Regions from separate parts of the Pseudovibrio sp. Ad13 genome, predicted to be linked through region 1. Evidence: predicted binding sites of a transcription regulator. Region 1 holds the regulator's gene; each other region holds the start of a gene.
What was found. The regulator LexA, encoded in region 1, represses DNA repair genes until DNA is damaged. The targets are predictions, from matches to a motif close to TGTTCNNNNTGTGTTCNG.
Positions count from the first base shown of each region.

Region 2: a site for LexA is predicted at 4,550-4,567, ahead of PsAD13_RS02050 (YifB family Mg chelatase-like AAA ATPase). Genes of this name have one in related genera too.
Region 3: a site for LexA is predicted at 3,751-3,768, ahead of uvrA (excinuclease ABC subunit UvrA). Genes of this name have one in related genera too.

Region 1 covers NZ_LMCC01000015.1:65,299-70,799, forward strand. Annotated here, with positions in the region: gene trpD (anthranilate phosphoribosyltransferase) at 1-966, shown strand, start outside; gene trpC (indole-3-glycerol phosphate synthase TrpC) at 980-1,771, shown strand; gene moaC (cyclic pyranopterin monophosphate synthase MoaC) at 1,829-2,332, shown strand; gene glp (gephyrin-like molybdotransferase Glp) at 2,329-3,543, shown strand; gene lexA (transcriptional repressor LexA) at 3,793-4,515, shown strand; gene PsAD13_RS17465 (ComEC/Rec2 family competence protein) at 4,411-5,501, opposite strand, start outside.
Region 2 covers NZ_LMCC01000002.1:258,569-264,069, forward strand. Annotated here, with positions in the region: gene PsAD13_RS02040 (GNAT family N-acyltransferase) at 1-314, opposite strand, end outside; gene PsAD13_RS02045 (PAS domain-containing hybrid sensor histidine kinase/response regulator) at 675-2,912, opposite strand; gene PsAD13_RS02050 (YifB family Mg chelatase-like AAA ATPase) at 2,977-4,503, opposite strand; gene gshB (glutathione synthase) at 4,683-5,501, opposite strand, start outside.
Region 3 covers NZ_LMCC01000013.1:632,300-637,800, reverse strand. Annotated here, with positions in the region: gene uvrA (excinuclease ABC subunit UvrA) at 605-3,538, opposite strand; gene PsAD13_RS16625 (single-stranded DNA-binding protein) at 3,940-4,497, shown strand; tRNA gene PsAD13_RS16620 (tRNA-Glu) at 4,765-4,839, opposite strand; gene gloA (lactoylglutathione lyase) at 5,030-5,470, opposite strand.

The DNA of each region.
Region 1 (5,501 bases):
GCCTTCGAGATCATCATGTCAGGCGCTGCAACTCCCGCACAGATCGGTGGCTTCCTCATGGCCTTGCGCTTGCGCGGCGAAACCATCGACGAAATTTCTGCAGCTGTAGAAACCATGCGCGCCAAAATGATCCCGGTGAAAGCACCAGATCACGCCATCGACATTGTTGGCACAGGTGGTGACGCATCCGGCTCCTATAACATTTCAACCTGCACAGCCATTGTTGTGGCGGGCTGCGGTGTGACCGTTGCAAAACATGGCAACCGGTCCCTGTCCTCCAAATCCGGTTCAGCAGAAGCACTTGCCGAGCTTGGCATCAACCTGGACCTGGATGCGAACGGCATCAGCCATTGCATTCATGAGGCCGGTATCGGCTTCATGTTTGCACCAAACCACCACAAGGCCATGCGCCATGTCGGCCCGGCCCGCATTGAGCTGGGCACCAGAACAATCTTCAACCTGCTAGGCCCGCTCGCCAACCCGGCAGGCGCAAAGCGCCAGATGACAGGCGTATTCGCACAGCAATGGGTTGAACCACTCGCCAACACCCTTCAGGAAATGGGCACCGAAAAAGCCTGGATCGTCAACGGCTCCGATGGAATGGACGAAATCACCACCACCGGAACTACCTTTGTCGCCGAACTGAAGAACGGAAACATCAACACCTTCACAGTGTCTCCTGAAGATGCGGGCCTGCCGCTTGCAAAGACAGAAGATCTGAAAGGCGGCGATCCAAAAGAAAATGCTCAGGCACTGCGCGAAGTGCTGCAAGGAGCAAAAAACGCTTACAGGGATATCGTCCTGCTCAATTCAGCGGCCTCCCTTATCGTCGCAGATAAGGTCTCCACCCTCGCTGAGGGTGTCCAGATGGCTGCGCATGCGATTGACCAAGGTGCAGCCCTTTCCCGACTGGACAAACTTGTTGAAGCCTCCGACGCTGCAACAGCTGCCAATATGAAACTCTAAGACCACGGATCCCATGTCAGATATCCTTACGAAAATCGAAGCTTACAAACGTGAAGAAATTGCTGCTGCCAAAGCGCAAACTTCATTGGCTGATCTGAATGAGGCGATTAAAGCAGCAACACCAACACGCGGCTTTGCAAATGCTTTGAAAGCCAAGCATGTGAACGGTGAGTACGCCCTGATCGCAGAGGTAAAAAAAGCAAGTCCATCCAAGGGGTTGATCCGCGCTGACTTCAACCCGCCCGCACTCGCCAAAGCCTATGAAAACGGTGGTGCAGCATGCTTGTCCGTATTGACAGACACACCATCCTTTCAGGGCAAACCAGAATATCTCGTCACAGCTCGCGCTGAAGTCTCCCTGCCAGTTCTGCGCAAGGACTTCCTTTATGACACCTATCAGGTTCATGAAGCACGTGCATGGGGCGCTGACTGTATTTTGATCATTATGGCAGCTGTTGACGACCAACTGGCCAAAGAGTTGGAAGACGCCGCATTTGAACTGGGCATGGATGCGCTTATCGAAGTTCATGACGAAGCTGAGTTGGAACGCGCACTGAAGCTCTCCTCTCCGCTTGTTGGCATCAACAATCGCAATTTAAAAACCTTCGAGACATCTCTGGAAACCAGCGAGCGGCTCGCACCACTGATCCCGCAAGATCGGATCATCGTTGGCGAGAGCGGCCTGTTCACTCCGGAAGACCTCTCCCGAATGGAAAACTCCGGCATCTCCACCTTCCTCATCGGCGAAAGCCTGATGCGTCAGGAAGATGTGGAAACCGCAACCAAAGCTTTGCTTAAACGCTAAAAATCAACTGCTTGGCAAAAGCAGACACCTGAACAAACTGTGTCCAGAGGCAAGAAAATGTCAGAACTTTCTCCAAAACTCACTCACTTAGATGACAGCGGTGCGGCTCATATGGTCGACATTTCGGAGAAAGAGGTTACCTCACGCATTGCCCGTGCAGGCGGTCAGGTAAAAATGCGGCCTGAAACTCTGGACATGATCCTTTCAGGCAACGCCAAGAAAGGCGACGTGCTCGCAACGGCGCGCATTGCTGGCATCATGGCGGCCAAGAGAACTCACGAGCTGATCCCGTTGTGCCATCCTCTGGCGCTTTCCAAGGTTCAGGTGGACTTCACACCCAACCCTGAACTTCCGGGAATTGAGATCGAAGTCTTCGCAAAAGTATCCGGCCAGACTGGCATCGAGATGGAAGCACTTACAGCTGCCTCCGTTGCCTGCCTGACAATTTACGATATGGCAAAAGCCGTTGATCGCTCTATGGAGATCGGTGAAATCCGGTTGCTGGAGAAGAAGGGCGGCAAGTCCGGTCACTATCTGGCTGAGGAGGATAACTCCCAATGAACTTGATCAGTATTGAAGAAGCGCTGGACCGCCTCCTGAAAGATGTGAATCCGACCGGTACCGAGCAGCTTCCACTACTTGAAGCCGGAGAACGCATTCTGGCAGAAGATGTTGCTGCAACACGAACGCAGCCTCCATTTTCCGCCTCAGCAATGGATGGATATGCCGTCAAAGCTGCTGATACGGTCGATCCAGAGACTGCTTTGAAGGTCATTGGAGAAGTCGCTGCCGGGCATAACTTCGATGGCACGTTGCAAGCCGGAGAAGCTCTGCGCATCTTTACAGGTGCACCTGTTCCAGCAGGCGTCGACGCAATTTTGATGCAGGAAAACGCCCGCCGTGACGGGGATAACCTGTTTTGCGAGGAAGCCGTTTCTGTTGGTAAGTTCATCCGCCCAGCAGGCCTCGACTTCAAAGAAGGTCAGACCCTCCTGAAGGCAGGCGCGCCACTCGGCTTCCGTGAGTTATCGCTTGCAGGCGCCATGAACCACGCAGCCTTGCCAGTACGCAAAAAACCGGTTGTTGCGATCCTCGCAAATGGTGATGAACTCGTAGAGCCAGGTCAGATACCAGGTCCGAATCAAATCATAGCGTCCAATCAAGTCGGCATCGCAGAATTCGTCAGAAACTGTGGCGGAACGCCAATGATGCTGGGCATTGCACCAGACCAGCCTGAGGAAATCACGGCACGCGTGAAACAGGCTATTGAAGCAAAAGCCGATGTACTGGTGACACTCGGCGGTGCCTCTGTTGGCGACCACGATCTCATTCAGGACGTACTGGGCGCTGAAGGCATGGAGCTAGGCTTCTGGCGCATCGCCATGCGCCCGGGCAAGCCCCTCATGGCCGGTGCCCTTGGCCCGATGAAAGTCCTCGGCCTTCCTGGCAATCCAGTCTCCAGCCTTGTATGCGCACTCCTCTTCCTCGGCCCGCTTCTGGACAAGATGTTAGGCCGCACGGTCTCTGTGACAAATCAAGGCGTTACCAAAGCAACTCTGGCAGATGATTTGCCTACAAATGATATGCGCCAGGACTACCTGCGCGCCAGTCTGGACACAGACGAACACGGAGATCTGATAGCAACACCGTTTGGCAAACAGGACTCTTCCATGCTTGCCTTGCTGACAAAAGCAGATGCCCTGATCATTCGTCCACCACACGCACCAGCTGCAAAGGCAGGTGAAAAAGTGGACCTGCTCAAGCTACGCTAAATCCAGACATCAGAAGTGGGCAACCCCTGCCCACTCACCCACCAGAAACCAAATCCCCCAGTTCTAGCAGGGCTTAACCTCAACAAACCCATTGCAGAACACAATGAGAACAGGTAGAGTACGTTCGTGTTTTGTCCTTCCAATCGCAGAAGTTGAAGTCTTTCAGCTTCTTGGAATTACAAAACTGCGATTGGTCAGGAATGACCGCTCACTTTCAATCAGCGCCTTAGGAGCGAACGGGGATAAAAGATGCTTACACAGAAGCAACACGAGCTTTTGATGTTCATCCATCAACGCTTGAAGGAAGCCGGTGTTCCGCCCTCCTTCGATGAGATGAAGGACGCGCTGGACCTCCGTTCCAAATCCGGCATTCACCGGCTGATCACAGCTCTGGAAGAGCGCGGCTTCATTCGCCGCTTGCCGAACAGAGCTCGTGCACTTGAAATCCTCAAACTGCCAGACTCCATTTCTCCGGGCCTGAAGCCTGCCGCTAAGGAAAAAGGCTTTGCACCTGAGGTGATTGAGGGCTCCCTGAGCAAGAAAGTAGCAACGCCGCCACCTCCACGCACCACATCACCAGACGAAGTGCCAACGCTGGAAATCCCGGTCATGGGCCGCATTGCTGCAGGCGTCCCAATCGAAGCAATCCAGACACAAAGCCATACCATCGCAATGCCTGCTGATCTGATGGGTCGCGGCGAGCATTATGCGCTGGAAGTCAAAGGCGATTCCATGATCGATGCCGGTATCTTCGATGGAGATACCGTGTTGATCAAACGTGGTGACACGGCTGATAACGGCGAGATTGTTGTGGCGCTGATTGATGAAGAAGAAGCAACCTTGAAGCGCCTGCGCAAAAAAGGCGCCTCAGTCGCGCTGGAAGCGGCCAACCCCGCCTACGAAACTCGCATCTTCGGCCCGGGCCGCGTCCACGTGCAAGGCAAGATGATTGCGCTCTTCCGCCGCTATTAAATCATTGGTTGCCTGAGGCAATTTCGGATTCCAAGGCCTGCGCTGAGCATCATATGCCCAGCGCACTTTTTTTATTCTTTCCCCGCCCTCAGCACCAACAGAAAGCCAGATGTAAGCTGAACCGCGCTCTCCGAAAACCTTCTGGTCAATAACCAGCTCAGCCCGGCAAGCCGGAGGCGCCTGAACCTGCGTGATGACGATGGTGGCAAGATGGCAGTCAGCCTCCAAAACATCAGCCACTTTGGACTGTGCCAACAGGATCGGCGCAGAGCTTATCCTCCCTCCCTCTGCAGGCTGCTGAGGGAATATCTCAATCACACAGCCGCGATCATCACAGGACCGATCTGAAGCCCTCACCTTGTGTTGCTTGAACGAACCCGCCGAAACTCCACCAGCGCGCAACAGGCTGTCAGCAGCAAACGACATACGTGAGGACGTCAGTCGAAACGCACCATCCTGCCCATAATAAGCAATGTGCTTGCCCGCATCCGCAATCATCAGATCAGGCGCCTTGCCACCGGCAAACATCAGGACACTCACCGTAAATGCCGGAAGTGAAAGCCATTTCAGGCGCAGCGGCATCACACACAGTACGACAATCGCTAGGATCACGAGCAGATACCCTGGAGCACTGGAAACCCCGAGACTGGTCAGCCCCTCACTGAGTGAGCTCACCCAGTAAGCAGCTTTCAGCACCAGCGCCAACCCAGCCTCCATCCCTTGCAGAAAGAACGCATCCGCACCAAACGGGATCGCCAACAGACTCAATAACCCAAGGGGCATAACCACAAAAGTCACCAATGGCATAGCAAGAATATTCCCCAGAACTCCATAAGGCGCAACCTGCTCAAAATGCATCGCCGCAACTGGCCCCGTGGCAGCACCTGCAATCAACGAGGTCAACGCACAAGCTAGAATCCACTTTAAGATTACACGACTAATCCTATGAAACCATGAGGTATTCCGTCTTCGCGAACTATCTCGAT
Region 2 (5,501 bases), on a different contig from region 1:
TTGAGCTGTGCAAGTTCCTGACGGAGCAATCGGTAAGTGCCTACGATCTGCGGCTTGAGTTTGGAAAATGGTTTGTTGCGAACCTGACTATTGTGATCAACGACCAATAGATGATCACAAATCTCGTCATAACTGTCGCGATCAAGACGCGATAACTGAGTTTGTGCATCTGCAATAGCGGACATCTCTTCGTAAAACACTTCGTAGCGTAAACGCTGAGATTGCTTGAGTTCTTTGACTCCGTTGGAAAGACGAACCTCGAGTGGGCCGACCTTACCGAGGCTTTGTCCTGCCTCCGGCATTTTTCCAAGCATTGCCTGAGGGATCCACCGCGGCGCAGGTCGCCCTGACAACTTGCTCGGTGTAAACTTTTTTAGGACTTTCATCGGGGAGATATGTCCAGATCCAGCCATACTATTATTATCTCATATTGCTTAGGTGTTTATGAAACAATGCAATAATGAGAACGCCTTTCTGAATTTGCACCAATCGAGTCACCCATGTCAATTTTGGGTAGTCAATCTGTGATATAAGCCCATTTTAGGACAGTTGAGTGACATAACACCAACATTTACCCGCGTAACGACGCTCACATCTGCTAAACAATGCTGCGGTCGCGGTTAATCTGAGTATAACAACCGCCTCGTGATATTGAACAGGCTAAATATACCGAGCTATCCCTTAGCATAGCGTTTTAAAACAGCTTCGAGATCCTGCTTTTTTAGGGGTTTGCTTAAAAAACCGTCTGCTCCGGCATTAAGAGCCTCTTCTTTTGCGTCTGGCATAACGTCTGCTGAAACAACATAAATTGGCACTTGCGATGCAGATTTTTCTTCCCGGCCTCTAATTTTTGAGATGGCTTCAAGTCCATCCAGACCGGGCATGTGCAGATCCATGAGCACAATATCAAATGAGCCGCTGGCACAGAGCGAAACAGCCTTATGCCCATCCTCAGCAAGCGAGGATGTGTGGCCCAGTTTGCCCAGCAATGCTTCAACCAGCATCCAGTTAATTGGATTGTCTTCGGCCACTAACACATTGAGATTTGTACTCTGGCCTTGTGGTGTAGATGCCACCTCTTCTTCTGTGACATCGTTGTCTACCACGTCAGTTTGCAGCGAGCTGGGTGAGAGCACCCGAAGCAGTGAGCTGCGACGCACAGGACGGGTCAAGTAACCAGAAAACTCTCCGGTCTTGATATCGGCAATCCGCGCCCGTTCCTGAGGTTTAATGAGGACAAAGATCTCCGGTGCACTCTCAGATTGCTGCCCATAGAAATTGCGAATGCGTTCTACATATTCTTCACCAACAAGCAAACGGTCAAATTGTATCGTAAGAGGCAAATCTTCAAGTTCATCTGCTGCCAGAACCTTGGTGTGATTGTAACCGCTTGTGCTCAGCGTTTTATAGACGAGGTCGGCCTCAATCTGATTGCTGGTTATGATCGCGATACGATCATTATGGTCTTTTACAAAGTCCTCTGAAATCTCATCAACTGGCATCTCAAGAAGGAAAGTGGAGCCACAACCCAGCTGGCTTTGAACGGTGAGCGAACTTTCCATAAGCTCCGCGAGTCGTTTGGAGATTGCCAAGCCCAGGCCTGCTCCATCGAACTTGCGGTCTCGCCCATATTCACCCTGTTCAAATTCCCGGAAGATGCGAGCTGCTGTGACGTCATCCATGCCGGGGCCAGTATCTTGAACAGCGAACTCCAGCAAGTGGTGGCCTGTAGTATCCGTAGTGACTTGCAGGACTAAAGAAACACCGCCTTCTTCTGTAAATTTGATCGCGTTTCCAACCAGATTGTATAGGATTTGCTGCAACCGTGCCGGGTCACTCTGGATGGTTTTTGGTACGGCTGGATTGATAAATGAACCAATCTGCAACCCCTTTGCATGGGCTTTGGGAGAGAGCAGCTCCACAACGCGTTCCACTAACGGAGCAAGTTCAACATTGCCAGTCTCCAACTCCAGTTTTCCCGCTTCGATCTTGGAGTAATCAAGTACCTCATCAATGAGCATTAAAAGTGTGGAGCCTGATGCTTTGATCGCATTAATGTAATTTTGCTGCTCTGCAGTGGTTGTCGTGTCATGCAACAAATCTGCCATGCCCAAGACACCGTTTAAGGGCGTACGAATTTCGTGACTGACCATCGCGAGGAAGCGAGATTTTGCCTCGCTGGCATTTGCAGCATGATCGCGATCTTCCCGCAGTTTTTGCTCTGCTTGTCGCCTATCTGTGACATCCGTCAGGATCCACTGAATGATAGGAGCTCCACCGCTGCCATCACGAATGCTCAGGCGCAGGTGTGAATACCAGCGGGTGCCATGTTTTGTGCGCAAAGCAACGTCTTCGGTAGTCCCAGCAGCCCCTTCCTCAAGATCAGGAGTAAAGTCATCGGCATAAGGCAGATGAATAGCTCCTCCGATCTCAACTCCAAACCCAGCTGGAAAATTGCGTTTACCTGCATCATTGACTGACAGCACCACCCCATTGCTATCACAACGGATCACGATAGCGCCCAGCGCATCCAGAATGGAACGATGCCGATCATCCGCTTCACGTAATTGCCAGTCAGTATCGCTAGCTAATTCAGATGGGTCTTCAAGTTGCTCCACCTCACTCTGGATTTGAGCTGTCTTCCAACTTTGGGCGATAACATCACTTGCTGGAAACCGACGAAACAAGACAGCGCCAGCCCCAAAAGCAAGCAACACAACATAGAAACCTTGCAAGGACTGCCAATCGGTCAGCAACAACGCAATCAGCAAGCATATAACGCCCACGAAAATGGAGAGGCCCTTTAGAACAAAGGAGGATTTCTCGGTGATTTCGCTTTGCTTAATCAGAGACACGCGCGCCTGAGTAACAACATGGGTGCTCTCCTCAGTTTTCAGTCTCCGTTTCAACACAGCTTTTGCTCCACCCGAACTATTTCGGTAAATCAGTAAAATTAAATTGGTAGGATATAACAGATTATGCTGCTGCCAAATAGGCTGAAGAGCGTTTGAAGCTCAGGGCCTCGGCCAGGTGAATGCGCTGAACGGACTCTGACCCGTCCATATCTGCGATTGTCCGTGATAGTTTCAAAACACGATGGTATCCACGTGCAGAAAGACCAAATTGTATGGAGGCCTGTTCAATCAACTCTTTACTGCCTTGATCCAATGCAACAATCTGCTCGATGGTCCGTGCACTGGCATGTGCGTTGACAGTGATATCTAACCCAAGAGAGGCATAGCGAGCTTGCTGTATTGCACGAGCACGCGCAACACGTTGAGCAACCACCTGCGAACTCTCAGAAGTGCGCGGGCTGATCAGGTCTCTTGCAGAAACCGCGGGAACATGAAGTTGCAAATCCATCCGGTCCACGAAAGGCCCGGACACTCGCGACTGGTAAGAACTGGCGCATTTATCACCTCGCCTGCAAGTATGTCCCGGTTCTCCTGCATATCCGCAACGACAAGGGTTCATCGCAGCAACCACTTGCACTATGGATGGATAGCTCACCCGATAATTGGCGCGAACAATCGTCGCCACACCGTTCTCAATAGGCTGCCTCAAGCTGTCCAGAACGGAGCTATCGAACTCTGGCAGCTCATCCAAAAAAAGCACACCATTGTGAGCCATGGACACTTCACCGGGTCTGGCTTTTATGCCACCGCCAACCAATGAGGCCATGGATGCGGAGTGATGTGGTGCTCGGAAGGGACGTTGATTGCTCAATGCGCCATCTTCCAACTCTCCTGATATGGAAGCGATCATGGATACTTCCAGAAGTTCGCGAGCTGAAAGTGGTGGCAAAAGAGCGGGTAACCTGCTTGCGAGTAAAGTCTTTCCAGAACCTGGAGGACCAACCATCATCAGGTTATGAGAGCCTGCCGCAGCAATCTCTAGTGCCCGCTTCGCTGTTTCCTGACCTCGAATATCGGCAAGATCCAGTGAACTGGCAGCTTGTGGAGAGCTACGCGGTTCTGGGGCAGAAAGAGTAATATCACCTTTCAATGCGCGGTAGAGCTGAACCAGTGATCCTGCAGCCATAATCTTCAGGTTCTCATCCGCCCATGCCGCTTCAGAGCCGCAACTTTCCGGACAGATCAAACCTTTCCCGTTTGCAACAGCAGCGATTGCAGCTGGGAGGGCTCCGTTTACGTGTGAAATGCTGCCATCCAGTGAGAGCTCACCTAGAACGAGGAAACCTTCGACAGCTTCCGCAGGCAGTGCCCCCATCGCCACCAAGAGGCCAAGTGCAATAGGAAGGTCATAATGAGATCCTTCCTTTGGCAGGTCAGCCGGCGCAAGATTAACCGTCACGCGTTTGGCTGGTAGCGCCAGGCCCGAGGCAATGAGAGCTGAACGAACCCGCTCTTTGCTCTCTGCAATTGCCTTGTCGGGCAGACCAACAAGAGTGAAATAGACGGATCCGGGGCTAATCTGGACCTGCACGTCAACATTTGCAGCGTCGACACCCTGAAAGGAAACGGTAGAGATGCGAGCAAACACCTGACACTCCTGCGGCCACAATTAATCATCATTGTAGTAATTAAGCAGGAACGAATGAGAAACACACAAGCCTTGAATACTCAGAAATACGAAAGCTCCCATAAGAAGCTCTACCTGAATTCTCGGAGTTCATGATGAAAAAGAAAAGCCCTGCTGAAGAACAGGGCTTTTGCTACTTTTTAGGCTTCCAGCTTTTTCTCAAGCACATCCCAGACCATGCCGGCCACATCTGGCCCGCCCAGCTTCTGGATCGCTCGAATGCCAGTTGGGGCAGTCACGTTGATTTCAGTGAGGTTTCCGTCAATCACATCGATTCCAACGAGAATGAGCCCCTGCTCTTTCAGTGTCGGCCCAAGGCGTGCGCAAATCTCTCTTTCGCGCTCGGTCAGGTCACTGTCTTTTGGAGATCCGCCACGCACCATGTTGGAGCGTAAGTCACCTTCTGCAGGCACACGGTTCACTGCACCAGCAAACTCACCATCAACCAGGAGAATGCGCTTATCACCGTGCTTCACATTCGGCAGAAACTTCTGAATCACCCAAGGCTCGCGGAATGTGACGGAGAAGAAGTCGTAAAGAGACCCATAGTTCAGGTCATCCTTGGTCACGCGGAAAACAGCAGCTCCACCATGTCCAAACAGCGGTTTCATCACGATGTCGCTATGGATGTTGCGGAACTCATCAACCTCCTCGCGATCGTGAGTGATCAGCGTTGGCGGCATCAGGTCCGCAAACTGGGTCACAAACAGTTTCTCTGGTGCATTACGCACAGAGACTGGATTGTTCAGAACGAGCGTCGTCTCGGAAAGCTTTTCGAGAATGTGGGTCGCAGCGATGTAAGCCAGATCAAATGGAGGATCCTGTCGCATCAGAACGACGTCCATCTCAGACATGTCAACGCGCTGAGGCTCACCAAAACTGAAGTGATTGCCTGCTTCGTCGCGCACGGTTACCGGCTCAACGCGGCACATAACCTTTTCACCCCACAGCGCCAGACG
Region 3 (5,501 bases), on a different contig from region 1:
TTTCTTTTGTGTGATTGCTTTACTGAGGACGATAGGCAGTTTTGAGGAAAATAGGCCCTTAAAACAGCTAACGCCCGTCGATGGGAGGAACGACGGGCGAAGCTAGTAAACAGAGAACTGGGAGGAAATCTCTGTTTAGAACCATCAAGCAGCTTGGGAGGAGGTGCTGCCTGAGGATTGTATGTTAGGCTGCCGAGGTTTAATTGGGAGGAGTTCCTCAGCGGCCTTGAGTTGGTTTATACAAAAGACTTTCCAATTGTGCATCACATCATTTCGCATGTCCGATATGCAAAAAATGCATGGCATTATGGCAAATGATGGCGCTACCATTCTTCAAAACGACATAAATGCTAAAATTAACGATTGTGCAGTGCGGTAATTTTGTGATTTGCGGCACAAATCTGCATACCTGAAGGGCTGGGAGTGCTGTTTTTAGGCAGTTGGTGCTGAAAACTTAATCATATCTCAATGTGTCGCCGGCTTTGGGTGGGGTTTGCAGAGGCTCGGCGCCAGTTGGTATTTTGTGTTGTTTTCGCGGAAAGAGACTGTTGGGGTGGTGGTCTTTGCAAAAAAATGACCGGGACAGAGCCCGGTCATTTGGTTTTTATTCTGCGGCGTCCAGCTTGTTGGCGCTTCGCCTTTCAAACAATTCCTTGAGGAAGTGTCCCGTATAGCTCTCTGGTACCTCTGCCACATCCTCTGGGCGGCCGGTTGCGACGATGGTTCCGCCGCCGTCCCCGCCTTCAGGGCCAAGGTCAAGGATCCAGTCTGCGGTTCTGATCACTTCCAGATTGTGTTCGATCACGAGGACTGTGTTGCCCTGATCGACCAGCTCATGAAGGACATCGAGCAGCTTGGCGACATCGTGGAAATGGAGACCGGTTGTTGGTTCGTCCAGAATATAGAGCGTACGGCCAGTTGAGCGTTTGGAAAGTTCCTTTGCCAGTTTCACACGTTGTGCTTCACCGCCGGACAATGTGGTCGCCTGCTGGCCGACCTTGATGTAGCCGAGGCCCACACGGGCGAGGGTTTCCATTTTGTCGCGGATGGATGGCACGGCAGAGAAGAAGCTTGCTGCTTCTTCAACGGTCATGTCCAGTACATCTGCAATGGATTTGCCCTTGAACTGAACTTCCAGTGTCTCGCGATTGTAGCGCTTGCCCTTACAAACATCACAGGTGACATACACATCAGGTAGGAAGTGCATCTCGATCTTGATAACACCGTCACCCTGACAGGCTTCGCAGCGTCCGCCTTTTACGTTGAAGGAGAAGCGGCCTGGCGCGTAGCCGCGCGTTTTCGCTTCCGGCATGCCTGCAAACCACTCCCGGATTGGAGTGAAGGCGCCTGTGTAGGTTGCCGGGTTGGAACGCGGCGTTCTGCCAATAGGGGACTGATCAATGTCGATGACTTTGTCCAGACGCTCCAGGCCTTCAATCCGGTCATGCGGAGCAGGGTTGTCGCGTGCGCCATTGAGGCGACGAGCGGTTGCCTTGTAGACAGTATCGATCAGGAATGTGGATTTGCCGCCACCAGATACGCCGGTTACGCAGGTAAATGTGCCAAGCGGGATGGTTGCATTCACGTCTTTGAGGTTGTTGCCGCGTGCGCCGAACACCTTGATCTGACGGTTCTTGTCAATCTTGCGCGGCTCATCTGGTTGCGGAATGCTCATTTTGCCGGAAAGATACTTGCCGGTGAGGGAGGCCGGATTGGCCATCACTTCATCTGGAGTGCCTTTGGCAACAACCTGTCCGCCGTGGATGCCTGCGCCCGGACCCACATCTACCACGTAATCCGCGGTGAGGACGGCATCTTCGTCGTGTTCTACCACAATGACTGTGTTGCCCAGGTTGCGCAGGTGTTTCAGGGTTTCCAGAAGGCGGGCATTGTCGCGCTGATGCAGGCCGATTGATGGTTCATCCAGAACGTAAAGCACACCGGTCAGGCCGGAACCGATCTGGGAGGCCAGGCGAATACGTTGGCTCTCACCACCAGACAAGGTTCCGGAAGAGCGGTCCATGGAAAGGTATTCCAGACCAACATCGTTGAGGAACTTCAAGCGCTCACGGATTTCCTTGAGGATGCGATATGCGATTTCGTTTTGTTTATCGGAGAGCTTTTCATCAATGCTGGAGAACCAGTCATGTGCGGTTTTGATGGAAAGGGCTGTGATCTCGCCTATATGGCGATCTGCTATTTTGACGCAAAGAGCCTCAGGCTTGAGGCGGTAGCCTTTACAAGCATCGCAAGCATGGTCGGATTGGTAGCGTGAGAGCTCATCGCGCACCATCTGAGAATCTGTTTCACGCCAGCGCCGCTCGATGTTGCCGACAACGCCTTCGAATGGCTTTTCGGTTTTGTAAGAGCGGGTGCCGTCATCATAAACAAACTGCACTTTTGTGTTGCCGGTTCCGAATAGCACCGCATTGCGGAAGTCTTCCGGAAGGTCTTTCCAGGCTTTGGTCATTGGCTGCTTATGATGCTTGGCCAATGCTTCCAGTGTTTGCGTGTAATAAGGAGAGGTTGAGCCGGTTTTTGACCATGGCAGGATCGCGCCGCCTCGAAGGGACAGGGTTTGGTCCGGTACAACGAGTTCGGCTTCAAACGCCAGTTTTGTGCCGAGACCATCGCAAGTCGGGCATGCGCCAAACGGGTTGTTGAACGAGAACAGACGCGGTTCAATCTCCGGGATGGTGAAGCCGGAGACCGGGCAAGCGAACTTTTCAGAGAAAATGAGCTGCTTTGCTTTGCCTTTTTCATCCTGCTGATCTGCAAACTCAACAGTAGCGAGGCCTTCAGCCAGCTCTAGTGCGGTTTCCAGAGAATCTGCCAGGCGGCCAGCCATATCTTCGCGCACAACGATACGGTCAACAACGACATCAATATCGTGTTTGAACTTCTTATCCAGAGCGGGCGCATCGGCGATTTCATAATACTCGCCGTCAACTTTTACGCGCTGGAAGCCCTTTTTCATGAGCTCAGCGAGTTCTTTTCTATACTCACCTTTGCGGCCACGCACGATTGGTGCCAGCAGGTAAAGGCGGGTTCCTTCTTCTAATGTCAGAATACGGTCTACCATTTGGGAGACGGTCTGACTTTCAATTGGAAGGCCCGTTGCCGGAGAGTATGGAATGCCTACGCGCGCGAACAGAAGGCGCATGTAGTCATAGATTTCTGTGACTGTGCCGACTGTGGAACGTGGGTTTTTGGAGGTTGTTTTCTGTTCAATGGAGATTGCAGGTGACAGGCCGTCGATCTGATCTACGTCCGGTTTCTGCATCATTTCAAGGAACTGGCGGGCGTAAGCGCTCAGGCTTTCAACGTAGCGGCGCTGCCCTTCAGCGTAAATCGTATCGAAGGCAAGAGAGGATTTGCCTGAGCCGGACAGGCCTGTCATGACGATCAGGCTGTCTCGTGGAAGATCCAGGTCCACATTCTTCAAGTTATGTTCGCGAGCGCCACGTACAGTGATCTGCTTCATAAGGTCTGCGCGCGCGGGAGTATTTTGTGTGTCATGTGTTGGCGACTTCGCCATGGAACTGTCCTTTATCACGGATACCGAGTTCGCATATAAAAAGCAAAACAGGTCTGGGCGCGATCCTCAAAATGCAGGAGAATGAGCGCTGGAAATCAGGTGGAACATAAACGGAACAATTTTAAGGAGCAAGCCTTTTTGAGTTTGCTCTCGTAAATTTGTCTTTTAGAAAAATTGAGAGTTGAACTTGGCAGTTTTGCAAGGCATTGTATCGGAACAAAAATAGAACGAGCAGAGAGCCTTGCTTGCGGGCGCCTGATATTCCGACTGAAAGCCTAGGAAATGTGGACAACCACCGCGGGTTTGAGAAAGTCTGTTTGAATTGTAGAGCGCGGAGCATAGGTTACTTGCCAACTTAACTCGCTTAAACTTTGGGTGGGTTCAGACTTAGGAGTAATTCAATGGCCGGTAGCGTCAATAAAGTCATTTTGGTTGGAAATTTGGGCGCAGATCCGGAAATTCGCCGTACGCAGGACGGTCGTCCGATCGTCAACTTGCGTATCGCTACTTCGGAGAGCTGGCGTGACCGTAACAGCGGCGAGCGCCGTGAGCGGACCGAATGGCACCGTGTTGTTGTGTTTAATGAAGGTCTTGCAAAGGTTGCCGAGCAATTCCTGCGCAAAGGCTCCAAGGTTTACATCGAAGGTCAGTTGCAAACTCGCAAATGGCAGGACCAGAGCGGCCAGGATAAATACTCCACCGAGATTGTTCTGCAGGGCTTCAACTCTACGCTGACTATGCTTGATGGTCGCGGCGAAGGCGGTGGTGCAGGCGGCCAGGGTGGCCAGTCCGGAGGCTTCGGCGGCAGCGGCGGCGGTGGCGGCGGATACGACCAGGGCGGTGGCTTTGGTGGTGGTGGCTCCAGCAATCAGGGCGGCGGCTTCGGCGGTGGCGGCGGTGGTGGCCAAGCACCATCTGGCGGCTTCGGCGGTGGAATGGACGACGAAATTCCGTTCTAAGCCAAGCATGTAATTCAAGATGGCCCGGAGTGAGCGCAGGTTCACTACCGGGCTTTTTTGTGTTCCGGCGTGAGGTCCTGATCAGAGGGTGATGCGGGTAAGGGTCTTACCTTGCGACTTTACTCGGGCTTAAATGGATTGGTTGCAGCTATGGGGATTGGAGAGCTTGTTTGCAGAGATGTGTCGTCAGTGCTTGCTCTCAAAATAATAGAGAAACAGCGCATAAAGATGCGATGCTAGCAAAACAAATAAATTAAAGGAGAGAATTGGTACGCCCAAGGGGAATCGAACCCCTGTTTCCGCCGTGAAAGGGCGGCGTCCTAACCGCTAGACGATGGGCGCACACTACAGCATTTGCGCAATGTGGCGCGCTGTGAGGAGGCTTATAAGTTTTCAGTAGGATATTGTCTAGTGCTTAAAATTTTATAATTCAAACAATCCACAAATATGGATTTGGTCTATTCTTTTCTTAATTATTGTTAGATTTCAGCGCCTCAATTGAAATTGAGGCGCTGAAATACTTGTGCTGAAATTACCAGCTGCCGGTGTTGCCCATGGAGAGCCATGGCTCAGCTGGTTCAAGGCTTTCACCTTTTTGCAAAAGCTCAATGGAAATTCCATCTGGAGAAACAATGAATGCCATACGGCCGTCGCGTGGTGGTCGGTTGATTGTGATCCCAGAGGCTTGAAGCTTTTCGCAGGTCTCATAGATATTGTCGACTTCATAAGCGAGGTGGCCGAAGTTGCGACCTCCGGCGTACTCTTCCGGATCCCAGTTGTATGTTAGCTCGAGTGCTGGTGCGGAAGATGCGCTGAAGCTTTCTTTGTCTTCAGGCGCAGCCAGGAAGACAAGCGTGAAGCGGCCAGCTTCGCTTTCGTGACGGCGAACTTCTTCCAGCCCAAAGATACTGCAATAAAACTTTAGGGATTCATCAAGATCTTTAACGCGGACCATGGTGTGTAGATAACGCATGTCGAACTCTTTCTTTTATGGGATTGGCTCT